4 regions of the Enterobacter bugandensis genome follow, and region 4 is predicted to be linked to each of the others. Evidence: predicted binding sites of a transcription regulator. Region 4 holds the regulator's gene; each other region holds the start of a gene.

The links. Region 4 encodes LexA, which represses DNA repair genes until DNA is damaged. Its sites were predicted from a motif close to TNCTGTATGTACATACAGNA; they were not measured.
Region 1: a site for LexA is predicted at 1,349-1,368, ahead of rmuC (DNA recombination protein RmuC). Genes of this name have one in related genera too.
Region 2: a site for LexA is predicted at 1,504-1,523, ahead of mutH (DNA mismatch repair endonuclease MutH). Genes of this name have one in related genera too.
Region 3: a site for LexA is predicted at 1,674-1,693, ahead of DG357_RS07785 (DNA translocase FtsK 4TM domain-containing protein). Genes of this name have one in related genera too.

Annotation. Positions count from the first base shown of each region.
Region 1 covers NZ_LT992502.1:4,479,819-4,483,361, reverse strand. Annotated here, with positions in the region: gene DG357_RS21755 (dienelactone hydrolase family protein) at 1-255, opposite strand, end outside; gene udp (uridine phosphorylase) at 511-1,272, shown strand; gene rmuC (DNA recombination protein RmuC) at 1,412-2,869, shown strand; gene ubiE (bifunctional demethylmenaquinone methyltransferase/2-methoxy-6-polyprenyl-1,4-benzoquinol methylase UbiE) at 2,936-3,543, shown strand, end outside.
Region 2 covers NZ_LT992502.1:3,826,420-3,829,962, forward strand. Annotated here, with positions in the region: gene ptsP (phosphoenolpyruvate--protein phosphotransferase) at 1-526, opposite strand, end outside; gene rppH (RNA pyrophosphohydrolase) at 539-1,069, opposite strand; gene mutH (DNA mismatch repair endonuclease MutH) at 1,753-2,445, shown strand; gene DG357_RS18450 (YgdI/YgdR family lipoprotein) at 2,574-2,792, shown strand; gene DG357_RS18455 (NADP(H)-dependent aldo-keto reductase) at 2,924-3,543, shown strand, end outside.
Region 3 covers NZ_LT992502.1:1,609,000-1,612,542, forward strand. Annotated here, with positions in the region: gene trxB (thioredoxin-disulfide reductase) at 1-596, opposite strand, end outside; gene lrp (leucine-responsive transcriptional regulator Lrp) at 1,141-1,635, shown strand; gene DG357_RS07785 (DNA translocase FtsK 4TM domain-containing protein) at 1,771-3,543, shown strand, end outside.
Region 4 covers NZ_LT992502.1:319,027-322,569, forward strand. Annotated here, with positions in the region: gene plsB (glycerol-3-phosphate 1-O-acyltransferase PlsB) at 1-316, opposite strand, end outside; gene DG357_RS01540 (diacylglycerol kinase) at 471-839, shown strand; gene lexA (transcriptional repressor LexA) at 948-1,556, shown strand; gene dinF (MATE family efflux transporter DinF) at 1,620-2,957, shown strand; partial or broken gene DG357_RS23280 (hypothetical protein) at 2,954-3,028, shown strand; gene DG357_RS01555 (CsbD family protein) at 3,078-3,287, shown strand; gene zur (zinc uptake transcriptional repressor Zur) at 3,336-3,543, opposite strand, start outside.

The DNA.
Region 1 (3,543 bases), 4.2 Mb from region 4:
AACGGCCAGATAACCCTCCAGCGCCAGGCGGCGGCAGAGGTCGCGAATATGTTCGTGAACGCCGAAAATCTCCTGAACCACAATCACGATGGGCAGCGGGCCGTCTGCTGACTTTGGCCGCGCGTGATATGCAGGCATATTTTCCCCCTGAGAGGGGATGGAGGTCTCGCCTGCCGTAATGGCCTCTTCTGAGGTTGAGACGATAGTTGAAGCATGCGGAGCCGCAGCAGGTGCAAATCCGGTTTTTTCAGTCATGGCATTCTCCGTACCAATGAGTTAGCGCAAAGGTAAATATAGACACCAGGTTAACAACTCACAGTGCCTTAAACGGTCTATCTTTTGTGCAGCACCCGACGATATAACTTGTTAATGTGATGTGAATCACTTTTTGATGGAAATTCAATGCAATCATTTTCATTCATGGTGAGATGTGTCACGAAATTATGCTTACCGCTTCTGTAAAGTACCGTTTTACTTCTTCTGACTAACCGACCCACAGAGGAGTCACCTATGTCTAAGTCTGATGTTTTTCATCTCGGCCTCACTAAAAACGATTTACAAGGGGCTACGCTCGCTATCGTCCCTGGCGACCCAGAGCGTGTGGAAAAGATCGCCGCGCTGATGGATAAGCCGGTCAAGCTGGCTGCCCATCGTGAATTCACCACCTGGCGCGCAGAGCTGGATGGCAAAGCGGTGATTGTGTGCTCTACCGGTATCGGTGGCCCGTCTACCTCTATTGCCGTGGAAGAGCTGGCGCAGCTGGGCATTCGTACTTTCCTGCGTATCGGCACCACCGGCGCGATTCAGCCGCACATTAACGTCGGCGACGTGCTGGTGACGACCGCTTCCGTGCGTCTGGACGGCGCAAGCCTGCACTTTGCACCGATGGAATTCCCGGCAGTGGCTGACTTCGAGTGCACCACCGCGCTGGTTGAAGCGGCGAAATCCGTGGGTGCAACCACTCACGTGGGCGTAACTGCCTCTTCTGATACCTTCTATCCGGGCCAGGAGCGTTACGACACCTTCTCAGGCCGCGTAGTGAGCCGCTTCAAAGGCTCAATGGAAGAGTGGCAGTCTATGGGCGTGATGAACTACGAGATGGAATCCGCAACGCTGCTGACCATGTGCGCAAGCCAGGGTCTGCGTGCCGGTATGGTGGCGGGCGTTATCGTCAACCGCACCCAGCAGGAGATCCCGAACGCCGAAACCATGAAGCAGACAGAAAGTCACGCGGTGAAAATCGTGGTTGAAGCGGCTCGCCGCCTGATCTAGTCCTCCTCTCTGAGATAAAAGGCCGACGCGTTCGGCCTTTATTTTTTGCGTAGCGCCTCGCAGGAAAACCCTTTCAAACTGGACGTTTATACAGCACAATCTTATTTTGTGCGGGTAATACGTTGATGCAGGGGGCGTTGTGGATATCTCAATCCTGATTTATGCGGTAATTGCGCTGGCTGGCGTGGCGATAGGCTGGCTGATATCCAGCTATCAGCATGCACAGCAGAAGGCCGAGCAGTTGGCTGAACGCGAAGAGATCGTCGCCGATTTAAGCGCCGCAAAACAGCAGCTTGCCCTAAGCGACCACTGGCGCGACGAGTGTGAACTGCTCAATAACGAACTGCGTAACCTGCGCGACATCAACACCTCGCTGGAGGCCGATCTCCGTGAAGTGACTACCCGCCTTGAATCCACCCAGCTGCATGCCGAAGACAAAATCCGCCAGATGATCAACAGCGAGCAGCGCCTCAGCGAGCAGTTCGAGAACCTCGCCAACCGTATTTTCGAGCACAGCAACCGCCGCGTTGATGAGCAAAATCGCCAGAGCCTGAACAGCCTGCTGACGCCGCTGCGCGAACAGCTGGACGGCTTTCGCCGTCAGGTACAGGACAGCTTTGGTCAGGAAGCCCGCGAACGCCACACGCTGGCGCATGAGATCCGCAATCTTCAACAGCTGAATGCCCAGATGGCGCAGGAGGCGGTCAACCTGACGCGGGCGCTGAAAGGCGATAACAAAACCCAGGGTAACTGGGGGGAAGTGGTGCTCACCCGCGTGCTGGAGGCCTCTGGCCTGCGGGAAGGGTATGAATACGAAACGCAGGTGAGTATCGAAAACGATGCCCGCTCGCGAATGCAGCCGGATGTGATTATGCGTCTGCCGCAGGGCAAAGATGTGGTCATTGACGCCAAAATGACGCTGGTGGCCTATGAGCGCTACTTCAACGCTGAAGATGACTATACGCGCGAATCGGCGCTGCAGGAGCACATTGCCTCCGTGCGTAACCATATTCGCCTGCTGGGCAGAAAAGATTATCAGCAGCTGCCGGGGCTGCGCTCGCTGGACTACGTGCTGATGTTTATCCCGGTCGAACCCGCGTTTTTGCTGGCGCTCGACAGACAGCCCGAACTGATCACCGAAGCGCTGAAAAATAACATTATGCTGGTCAGCCCCACCACGCTGCTGGTGGCCTTACGCACCATTGCTAACCTGTGGCGCTATGAGCACCAGAGCCGTAACGCGCAGCAGATTGCCGACCGCGCCAGCAAGCTGTACGACAAAATGCGCCTCTTCGTGGACGACATGTCCTCCGTCGGGCAAAGCCTGGATCGTGCGCAGGATAACTACCGCCAGGCGATGAAAAAGCTCTCCTCCGGGCGTGGCAACCTGCTTGCGCAGGCTGAAGCATTCCGCAGCCTGGGAGTGGAGGTTAAACGCGAGATTAATCCGGAATTGGTCGAACAGGCGACAGCCCAGGACGAAGAGTTCCGACTGCGTGAGGGCGGGGATGAACAAAATTCACCCAGCCAGGACAACGATTTAGCGCCGGATTTATCGCCAGACGAGCAGCCAGCGCGTTTCTTTCGCGGTGGTTGAATCGTAGGGCAATTGCGCCCAATCTGTTACACTTCACGAACATTTGACTGATTAGCAGGCTCTGAAATGGTTGACGATTCACAAGACACGACGCACTTTGGCTTTCAGACTGTAGCCAAAGCGCAGAAAGCTGACATGGTGGCCCACGTATTTCATTCCGTGGCGGCGAAGTACGATGTGATGAATGACTTGATGTCGTTCGGCATTCATCGCTTGTGGAAGCGCTTCACCATCGACTGCAGCGGTGTGCGTCGTGGACAAACGGTTCTCGATCTGGCTGGCGGTACGGGCGATCTGACGGCGAAATTCTCCCGTCTGGTGGGCGAAACCGGTCGCGTTGTACTGGCTGATATTAATGACTCCATGCTTAAAATGGGACGCGAAAAGCTGCGTAACATCGGCGTGGTGGGTAACGTGGAATACGTGCAGGCCAACGCCGAAGCGCTGCCGTTCCCGGACAATACTTTTGACTGCATCACGATTTCCTTCGGTCTGCGTAACGTCACTGATAAAGAAAAAGCGCTGCGCTCCATGTACCGCGTGCTGAAGCCGGGTGGACGCCTGCTGGTGCTCGAGTTCTCTAAACCGATTATCGACCCGCTGAGCAAAGCCTACGACGCATATTCCTTCCACGTGCTGCCGCGTATTGGCGAACTGGTGGCAAACGACGCGGA
Region 2 (3,543 bases), 3.5 Mb from region 4:
CCGGAAGGGCGCGAATGCGCGTATGGCGGTACTGACCAAAGAGCGCAGCAAGCTGAGACTGAGAGAGGATCGCCGCCATCTGTGTCGCCAGCGTGACGAGGAAGGACTCTTCGCTTTCATCATACTGACGCAGCTCGCGCTGCTGGACGACCAGCACACCAAGTAGCTGACGACGCTGAATAATCGGCACACCCAGAAACGCGCGGAAGCGTTCTTCTTTTACGGAAGGGATGTATTTAAAGCTGGGGTGTTTTTGCGCGTCGGCAAGGTTGATAGGTTCAGCCAGCCGCCCAACCAGACCGACGATACCCTCATCAAATGCGAGCGTTACGGTGCGCCCCCGCGGCTTTTTCAAACCGCGGGTCGCCATCAGGTAATAGCAGCGCCGATCGTGGTCGGCCAGATACACCGAACAGACCTCGGTCTCCATCGCAAGACAGATGTCAGTGACCAAAATATTCAGCGCCTCGTTGAGGCGCGGAGCGCTGGCCACCTTCTCGACTATTTCTCGCAAGCGGGTGAGCATGATTTGCGTAGCTTAACCTCTTTTACGTCGCCAGGCAGGTGCGCTCTGCGGCTTAGGCGGGATCTCCTGAAGCTGCATCACCACACTTGCAAACTCTTTCATCACCCTACGGTAAACATCGCGCTTAAATGACACGACCTGACGAACAGGATACCAATAGCTCACCCAGCGCCAGCCATCGAACTCCGGCGTACTGCTGGTTTGCATATTGATGTCCGAATCGTTGCCCACCAACTGCAGAAGAAACCACTTCTGTTTCTGGCCGATACAAACCGGCTTTGTGTCCCAACGCACCAAACGTTTCGGTAACTTGTAACGCAACCAGTTGCGGGTCGAGGCAAGGATGCGAACATCTTTTCGGCTTAAACCGACCTCTTCAAAAAGCTCCCGGTACATCGCTTGTTCTGGGGACTCTCCCGGATTGATCCCGCCTTGCGGGAACTGCCAGGAGTGCTGACCATATCGACGGGCCCACATGACCTGGCCCTGACGATTACAAATTACTATTCCTACGTTCGGGCGGTAGCCATCGTCATCAATCACCGGACTACCCCAAACTAAACCTTATATATGAATGATTGTTTCACACTACAGTGAGGCGGTAAACCACTCTCTTACAGGCCTGCAACCTAATAACATTTGAATAACTCACAAATAAGCGCAGAGTTATAAACAGATGTGCGTTCTCAAGGGCAATTTTATTCACCTTTTCTGTGGATATAGTTGTGAAGAAGTGTCTGATTACCGATGAACAACCTGAAATGGCCTCTGCCCTCCCATTTCTCTCCTTCAACATAAAGTCATATTTTTCATTAGTTTATATTCATATCGACAAACAAAATGCAGAATAGCGTGACGATCGTCACAGCAGGGATCGTCGTGCTGATGAAAGATCGAACAGCGTCGGTTTTATCCACAGATTGTGCCAATAAGTTAGGCACAATTTGTCTGAAATTTGGATTTTCGTCGCACGTCAAGGCTGTAAATTGAAACAGTAGTCAGGGTTATGCCCAGTTATCCCATTTTTCTGTGGATAACATGGTGTAAGATCCTGTTTATTGTCAGTGACCAGATTTGAACAACCCGTTTTGCGTCCCTGATGAAACCGTGAAAACTTCATAAAAAAACCTATAAATCATGCACATGGAATATTGGTACAGAAAAAGTTAAACTCTATCCACAGGGGACTGTTTCTTCGTTTATTTTTTAATCAAAAGGTTATCGTCATGCATCCGCTTTCACCCTTGCTCTCACCGCCTTCGAGCGAAAGCCAGTTGCTACAGCAGGCTCAGCGCCTTGCAGGCTTCTCGCTGGGCGAACTGGCGGCGATGGCAGAGCTACAGATCCCGAAGGATCTGAAACGAGATAAGGGCTGGATCGGCATGCTTCTGGAGCTGTGGCTGGGGGCAAGCGCCGGGAGCAAGCCAGAGCAAGATTTCGCGGCCCTTGGCGTAGAGTTAAAAACTATTCCTATCGACCGCCAGGGTCGGCCCCTGGAGACTACCTTTGTCTGCGTTGCGCCCTTAACCGGCAATACCGGCGTAACGTGGGAAACCAGCCACGTGCGCCATAAGCTGAATCGCGTGCTTTGGGTTCCGGTTGAAGGCGAACGGCAGATCCCGTTAGCTGAACGCCGCGTTGGCGCGCCGCTGCTCTGGAGCCCGGATGAAGAAGAGGAGCATCAGTTGCGCCTGGACTGGGAAGAACTGATGGACATGATTGTGCTCGGTCAGGTCGAGCGAATTACCGCCCGGCACGGAGAAGTGTTACAGCTGCGCCCGAAAGCGGCAAACAGCAAAGCGCTTACCGAGGCGATCGGCGCGATGGGCGAACCCATACTGACGCTGCCGCGCGGTTTTTATCTCAAAAAAAATTTCACCGGCGCGCTGCTTGCTCGTCATTTCTTACTTAAAACATAGTTTTTTACTTATTTTGCGAGCTCACAAACATAATCGCCTGGTTTTTAAGATTTTACCGCTTCACCCTGTTGCTATAACGGGTTAATACTACACTATGATTTGATACGAGCCAGATGAGGACGATAACGATGAAAAAATGGGCGGTGTTAATTTCAGCAGTCGGGTTGGCGTTTGCCGTTTCGGGCTGCAGCAGTGATTACGTCATGGCGACGAAAGACGGCCGGATGATCCTGACTGACGGTAAACCTGAAGTCGACGATGATACTGGTCTGGTCAGCTACCACGACCAGGCAGGCAATAAAATGCAGATCAATCGCGACGAAGTCTCGCAAATTATTGAGCGATAACAGTCGGAGGTCAGTAGCCTACTGGCCTTTTTGATTTTTTTCTTCCCCTTTTGCTTTCCCTCTGCCATGTTTATATTCCTTTGTCGGGAGGTTCCTGACGCGGTCTACATGTCTATTGAAGGAAGCCGGCTATGCATTATCACCGTATCCCCCACAGCGCTCTGGAGATAAGTCAACTGGGGTTGGGCACGATGACATTTGGTGAACAAAACAGCGAAGCCGATGCCCATGCACAACTCGATTATGCCGTCAGCCAGGGGATTAACCTGATTGATGTCGCAGAGATGTACCCTGTGCCTCCACGCCCTGAAACGCAGGGACTTACCGAAACCTACGTCGGTAACTGGCTGGCAAAACGCGGTAACCGAGAAAAGCTGGTTATCGCCTCGAAAGTGAGTGGCCCCGCGCGAAACAACGATGCCGGGATCCGCCCAAACCAAATCCTCGATCGCAAAAATATCCGCGCCGCGCTGGACGCGAGCCTGAAGCGCCTGCAAACCGACTATCTCGACCTTTACCAGGTCCACTGGCCGCAGCGTCCAACCAACTGTTTTGGCAAGCTCGGGTATAGCTGGAACGAGAGCGCCCCCGCCGTTACGCTGCTGGAAACGCTGGAGGCGCTGACCGAATGCCAGCGCGCGGGAAAAATCCGCTACATTGGCGTGTCCAACGAAACGGCCTTTGGCGTAATGCGCTATCTGCACCTGGCGGATAAACACGATCTGCCGCGCATCGTCACCATCCAGAACCC
Region 3 (3,543 bases), 1.3 Mb from region 4:
TTGCCGCTCGCTACTTTATCCATCAGGCGCTTAATGAGGATCTTCTCGGCGCGGAAGGTGTCACGACGGTGGATCAGATGCACCTCAGAGGCAATGTTCGCCAGGTACAGCGCTTCTTCCACCGCGGTATTACCGCCGCCGATAACCGCGACTTTCTGGTTACGGTAGAAGAAACCGTCGCAGGTCGCACAGGCAGAGACGCCGCGGCCTTTGAACGCTTCTTCAGACGGCAGGCCGAGATAACGGGCAGAGGCGCCGGTGGCAATGATTAGCGCATCGCAGGTGTATTCACCGCTGTCACCCGTCAGGCGGAACGGACGGTTCTGCAAATCCACTTTATTAATGTGGTCGAACAGGATTTCGGTTTCGAATTTGGCGGCATGCTCATGCATGCGTTCCATCAGCAGCGGCCCGGTCAGATCGTTCGGGTCGCCCGGCCAGTTTTCCACTTCCGTGGTGGTGGTCAACTGACCGCCTTTTTCCATGCCGGTGATCAGTACCGGCTGCAGGTTTGCGCGTGCAGCATAGACCGCCGCGGTATATCCCGCAGGTCCAGAACCAAGGATTAACAACTTACTGTGTTTGGTCGTGCCCATGAGATCCCCATTGTTGTTGGCAGGCAATGGGCTGGATTGTAGGGAATTTGTTGCCGTAAAAAAAGAGCACTGGGATTTTGCTTTCGATATATGCAATAGCTGCGCCCGATGAATCCCGTGCCGTTACGTCACGTTTTCTACTGAAAACCGCTCGTTTATAAAGCAGTAAAATGAGGATTAATACCCCCCCGTAATGAATATCCGGCATCTTGTACTAAAAAACGATGTTTTGCTTTGACAATCCCCTGCGCATTTGCGAAAACATTCAAGGAAGAAAAAAAACCGCGTTAACCGTATGCCGCATAGGCATGCACGTAAATGCCATTTTTACCGTGTCAGTGAAATCTACGCATGGCGTGGACAGACGCCATACGTGATGTCGGTGACAGCCTTCGGGCAGCGGTCTTCTTACCAACAGAACCCGAATCCGCATCGCGTCTAATACATAAACAGGCGATGTGATGACTAACGGGTACAGGCTCTGAACAGTGATGTGCACAGGGTCCAGGCAGGAGTAGGGAAGGAATACAGAGAGACAATAATAATGGTAGATAGCAAGAAGCGCCCTGGCAAAGATCTCGACCGTATCGATCGTAACATTCTTAATGAATTGCAAAAGGATGGGCGTATTTCCAACGTCGAGCTTTCAAAACGTGTGGGACTTTCCCCGACGCCGTGCCTTGAGCGTGTGCGCCGACTGGAAAGACAGGGTTTTATTCAGGGCTATACGGCTCTGCTGAACCCGCATTATCTGGATGCCTCACTTCTGGTATTTGTTGAGATTACTCTGAATCGTGGTGCGCCGGATGTGTTTGAGCAATTTAACGCCGCTGTACAAAAACTTGAAGAAATTCAAGAGTGTCATCTGGTGTCCGGTGATTTCGACTACCTGTTGAAAACCCGTGTGCCTGATATGTCCGCCTACCGTAAGCTGCTGGGGGAAACCCTGCTGCGTCTGCCAGGCGTGAACGACACCCGTACCTATGTGGTGATGGAAGAGGTCAAACAGAGCAATCGTCTGGTTATTAAGACGCGCTAACACGGAACAGGTGCAAAATCAGCGTAGTTTGATTACACTCCTGTTAATCCATACAGCAACAGTGCCGGGGAGCCCCGGCGCTGTTGTCCGTTTTAGCAAACAGGCAGGATATGCCTGATACCTGGAGAGCCTTTCTTGAGCCAGGAATACACTGAAGACAAAGAAGTCACACTATCGAAGCTAAGCAGCGGACGTCGTCTCCTCGAGGCTTTGCTGATCGTTATTGCCCTTTTTGCCGTCTGGCTGATGGCAGCCTTACTCAGTTTCAACCCCTCCGATCCCAGCTGGTCGCAAACCGCGTGGCATGAGCCTATCCATAATTTAGGCGGCGTACCCGGAGCCTGGCTTGCGGACACGCTCTTTTTCATTTTCGGTGTGATGGCCTACACTATTCCCGTCATAATCATTGGTGGATGCTGGTTTGCATGGCGTCATCGTCAGAACGATGATTACATCGACTATTTTGCAGTTTCCCTGCGCCTGATTGGCGCCCTGGCGCTGATCCTCACCTCCTGCGGGCTGGCGGCGATTAATGCCGATGATATCTGGTACTTCGCCTCCGGTGGGGTGATTGGCAGCCTGCTGAGCTCTGCGCTACAGCCGATGCTTCACAGCAGCGGCGGTACGCTGGCGCTGCTCTGCATCTGGGCGGCCGGGCTGACGCTGTTTACCGGCTGGTCATGGGTGAGCATTGCCGAGAAAATCGGCAGCTTTATTCTGACGATCCTGACCTTTGCGAGCAACCGTACCCGCCGCGACGACACGTGGGTCGATGAAGAAGAATATGAAGATGAGTACGAAGAGGAAGACGATGCGCCGGTGCAACGTCGTGAATCTCGTCGTGCTCGTATTCTGCGCGGTGCCCTGGCGCGTCGCCAGCGCGTTGCTGAAAAATTTGCCAACCCGCTTGGACGTAAAACCGACGCGGCGCTCTTCTCCGGTAAGCGTATGGATGAAGACGAGCAGGTGGAGTACCGCGCGGCGGGTAGTACAGTCGATCCTGATGATGTGCTTTTCTCCGGCAACCGTGCGATGCCGGGTGATTTCGATGAATACGATCCGCTGCTTAACGGCCATACCGTTACCGCGCCGGTTGCCGCGGCCGCAGCCGCAACGACAGCATCACAGGCGTATGCCGCGCCTGTCGAAGCCGTGATGCCATCCGCGCCGGTTCCGCCTCCGGAATCCGCTATTCAGCAGCCTCAGGTTGCCTGGCAGACCGCGCCGGGTGTCCACACGCCGGAGCCTGTTATCGCGCCGGAACCAGAGAGCTATATCCCCGTGCAGCAGGAGCAGTGGCAGCAGCCTTATCAGCCGCCGCAACCTGAGTATGAACAGCAGCACTATGAGCAGCCTGTGGCCCAGCCTTATCAGGAGTACGTGCCTGAACCGGTTGAACCTGTGCAGCCTTATGTCGAGCCTCAGCCTGAACCTGAGGTGGTGGAAGAGGTGAAACCGTCTCGTCCGCCAATGTACTATTTTGAAGAAGTTGAAGAACGCCGTGCTCGTGAGCGCGAACAGCTGGCGGCATGGTATCAGCCTGTGCCTGAACCGGTGCAGGAACCTGCGCCAAAAGCCCCGTCGGTTTCGGTTCCACCGGTCGACCCGACGCCTGCTGTTGCCCCCGTAGCGGAAAGCGTGAAGCAGGCTACCGCAGCCGCAGCGGCGGCGGCACCTGTCTTTAGCCTGGCAACGGGCGGTGCGCCGCGTCCGCAGGTGAAAGAGGGAATTGGTCCGCAACTGCCTCGCCCTAACCGCGTCCGCGTTCCAACTCGTCGTGAGCTTGCCTCCTATGGGATCAAGCTGCCTTCCCAGCGGATGGCCGAAGAGAAAGCGCGTGGGACGGACTACGAAGATGATGCTGATGAAATGCAGCAGGACGAGCTGGCGCGCCAGTTCGCCGCGCAG
Region 4 (3,543 bases):
GGAACAGCTTGATGGACTCTTCTTTCGGTGTGTAATAGGTAAACACGCGCGGCCCGCCGTGAATGAACACGTAGCGCGGCAGCAAAGTGCCGTCAACTTCCAGTGGTTCAAGTGGATCGGGTAAATCATGCGCCAGACACTGGGCACGGAGCGTTAGCAGGTCTGCCTTAGAGTTATAAGGCAAAACGTACATAATAGGGCGCGACGTATCGAGCCCCAGTTCCAGCGCGGGTTCTGCTGGGATAGACTTGCTTTTTACCAGTATGCTTAATGGTAAATTAAGTAATTTGTAGTAAATTCGTGGCCAGCCGGACATAAACGATGTAAAGCCTCTGGTTAATAATGCAATTGCGGCGCAAGGATAACAGAAAGCGCGCAAAATTTCTGTTGTTACCCGTCATACTTCAGGCGGCAGCGAAACGCGCTGCAGCTCCTGTTACTGACGCTCTTTTTTAAAAAAGGTTCTTTTAATGGCCAATAATACCACTGGGTTGACGCGTATCATCAAAGCCGCCGGCTATTCATGGAAAGGTTTCCGTGCCGCGTGGGTCAATGAAGCTGCTTTTCGCCAGGAAGGTGTCGCCGCTATCGTCGCGGTTATCATCGCCTGTTTCCTTGATGTAGATGCCATTACCCGCGTGCTTCTCATCGGTTCCGTACTTCTGGTGATGATAGTGGAAATTCTCAATAGCGCTATTGAGGCCGTGGTCGACCGGATCGGCTCTGATTTTCACGAGCTCTCTGGCCGCGCGAAAGATATGGGCTCCGCCGCTGTCCTGCTGGCGATTATCACCGCAGCCATTACCTGGGTCACGCTGCTTTGGTCACATTTCCGATGATGCTCGAGGAATAATTAAGTCCCTGGTTTTTTGTGCAGTTTTTGGTTCCAAAATCGCCTTTGACTGTATATACTCACAGCATAACTGTATATACACCCAGGGGGCGGAATGAAAGCATTAACGACCAGGCAGCAAGAGGTGTTTGATCTCATTCGGGATCATATCGGCCAGACGGGTATGCCACCCACGCGTGCGGAAATCGCGCAGCGTCTGGGTTTCCGTTCTCCGAATGCTGCCGAGGAACACCTGAAAGCGCTGGCGCGTAAGGGTGTGATTGAGATTGTGTCAGGCGCGTCGCGTGGTATCCGCCTGCTGGTGGAAGAAGAGACGGGCATTCCGCTGATAGGCCGCGTTGCTGCAGGTGAACCGCTGCTGGCACAACAGCATATTGAAGGTCACTACCAGGTCGATCCTGGTATGTTCAAGCCGAGCGCTGATTTTCTGCTGCGCGTTAGCGGGATGTCGATGAAAGACATCGGCATTCTTGATGGCGACCTTCTGGCCGTTCACAAAACGCAGGATGTGCGAAACGGCCAGGTGGTGGTTGCGCGCATTGATGACGAAGTGACCGTTAAGCGCCTGAAAAAACAGGGTAACACTGTTCAGCTGTTGCCCGAAAACAACGAGTTCACCCCGATTGTGGTCGACCTCCGCGAACAGAGTTTCTCTATTGAAGGTCTGGCTGTTGGCGTGATTCGTAACGGCGAATGGCTGTAATCTCTTCCTGACAGGCTACGCTTCCGCTGTAGCCTGCTTCATTTACCCTTCCCGGTATCTCTCATGTCACTGCTGACGGCATCTGATAAGGCATTGTGGCGTCTTGCCCTGCCGATGATTTTCTCCAATATCACCGTGCCCTTGCTGGGTCTGGTCGATACGGCCGTTATTGGTCATCTCGATTCCCCTGTTTATCTTGGCGGCGTGGCGATTGGCGCGACGGCAACCAGCTTCCTGTTTATGCTGCTGCTCTTTTTGCGTATGAGTACTACCGGGCTCACGGCACAGGCGTATGGTGCGAAAGATCCGTTACGTCTGGCGCGTGCGCTGGTGCAGCCGCTGATCCTGGCGCTTGGCGCGGGGGTACTCATTGTTTTACTGCGCACGCCCCTGATAGACTTTGCGCTCCATGTTGTTGGTGGCAGCGAGGCGGTACTGGAGCAGGCGCGTCGCTTCCTGGAAATCCGCTGGCTCAGCGCGCCCGCTTCGCTGGCAAACCTGGTTCTGCTGGGTTGGTTACTGGGTGTGCAATACGCCCGTGCGCCAGTGATTTTGCTGGTCGTGGGAAACCTTCTCAACATTGTGCTCGATCTCTGGCTGGTGATGGGCCTGCATATGGACGTGCGCGGGGCGGCACTGGCGACGGCGATTGCCGAATACGGAACCTTACTCATTGGGCTGTGGATGGTCTGGCGCGTGATGGCCCTGCGCGGGATATCCCTCGTAATGCTGAAAACCGCATGGCGCGGCAATATCCGTAAACTGCTGGCGCTCAACCGTGACATCATGCTGCGCTCGCTTCTGCTACAACTCTGTTTTGGCGCATTGACGGTTTTTGGTGCCCGTCTTGGGCCTGAGATCGTCGCGGTGAATGCGGTCCTGATGACATTGCTGACGTTTACCGCCTACGCGCTGGATGGCTTCGCCTACGCCGTTGAGGCGCATTCCGGGCAGGCGTACGGCGCGCGGGAAAGTGGCCAGCTTAGGGATGTCTGGCGGGCAGCCTGTCGACAAGCGGGACTGGTCGCGCTGGCGTTTGCACTGATTTATGCCTGTTTTGGCCGTGACATTATTGCATTACTCACTTCGATCCCGGCTTTACGTGAACTGGCGGACCACTACATCGTCTGGCAGGTGATCTTGCCGGTGGTGGGGGTGTGGTGTTATCTGCTGGACGGCATGTTTATCGGTGCGACGCGCGGAGCGGAAATGCGCAACAGTATGGCGGTTGCGGCGGCGGGGTTTGGTTTGACGCTGCTGACGCTTCCGTGGCTGGGTAATCACGGTTTGTGGCTGGCGCTTGCGGTCTTTCTCTCCCTGCGCGGCCTCTCGCTTGCCTTTATCTGGCATCGCCACTGGCAAAATAATACCTGGCTTCCTTCCCGTCACGATATATCGTGACGGTTAAAGATTCCGAATATGAAATCAACTGCCGAATCCTCAACTACAATTATTATCACGTCCAGCAGAAAAGAACGTAACGGACGTTACGACCCGACGCTTAACTAAGAGGACACGATGATGAATAAAGACGAAATCGGCGGCAACTGGAAGCAGTTCAAAGGTAAAGCGAAAGAACAGTGGGGTAAGCTGACTGATGACGATATGACCGTCATTGAAGGCAAGCGCGATCAGCTTGTCGGTAAAATTCAGGAACGTTACGGCTACGCGAAAGATCAGGCGGAAAACGAAGTCAAAGACTGGGAAACCCGTAACGACTACCGCTGGTAACGCTGAATAACCCACAGAGGCGGCTTAAGAGCCGCCTTTCTTTTGCTGCTAACGCGGCTTTTTCTTTATCAGAATTGAGTGGTCGTGCTGACACGCATCCTGATGTCGACAGGCTTCCACCTCAACGCATGCAGAACACAGCCCGTGCGCTTCAATCACGTTATGACGCAGGGCAAAACCCATTTTTGCCGCCAGCGTGTGCATAATGTCCTCTACGCCTTCCGCTCCCTCTTCTTTCACTACGCCGCAACGATCG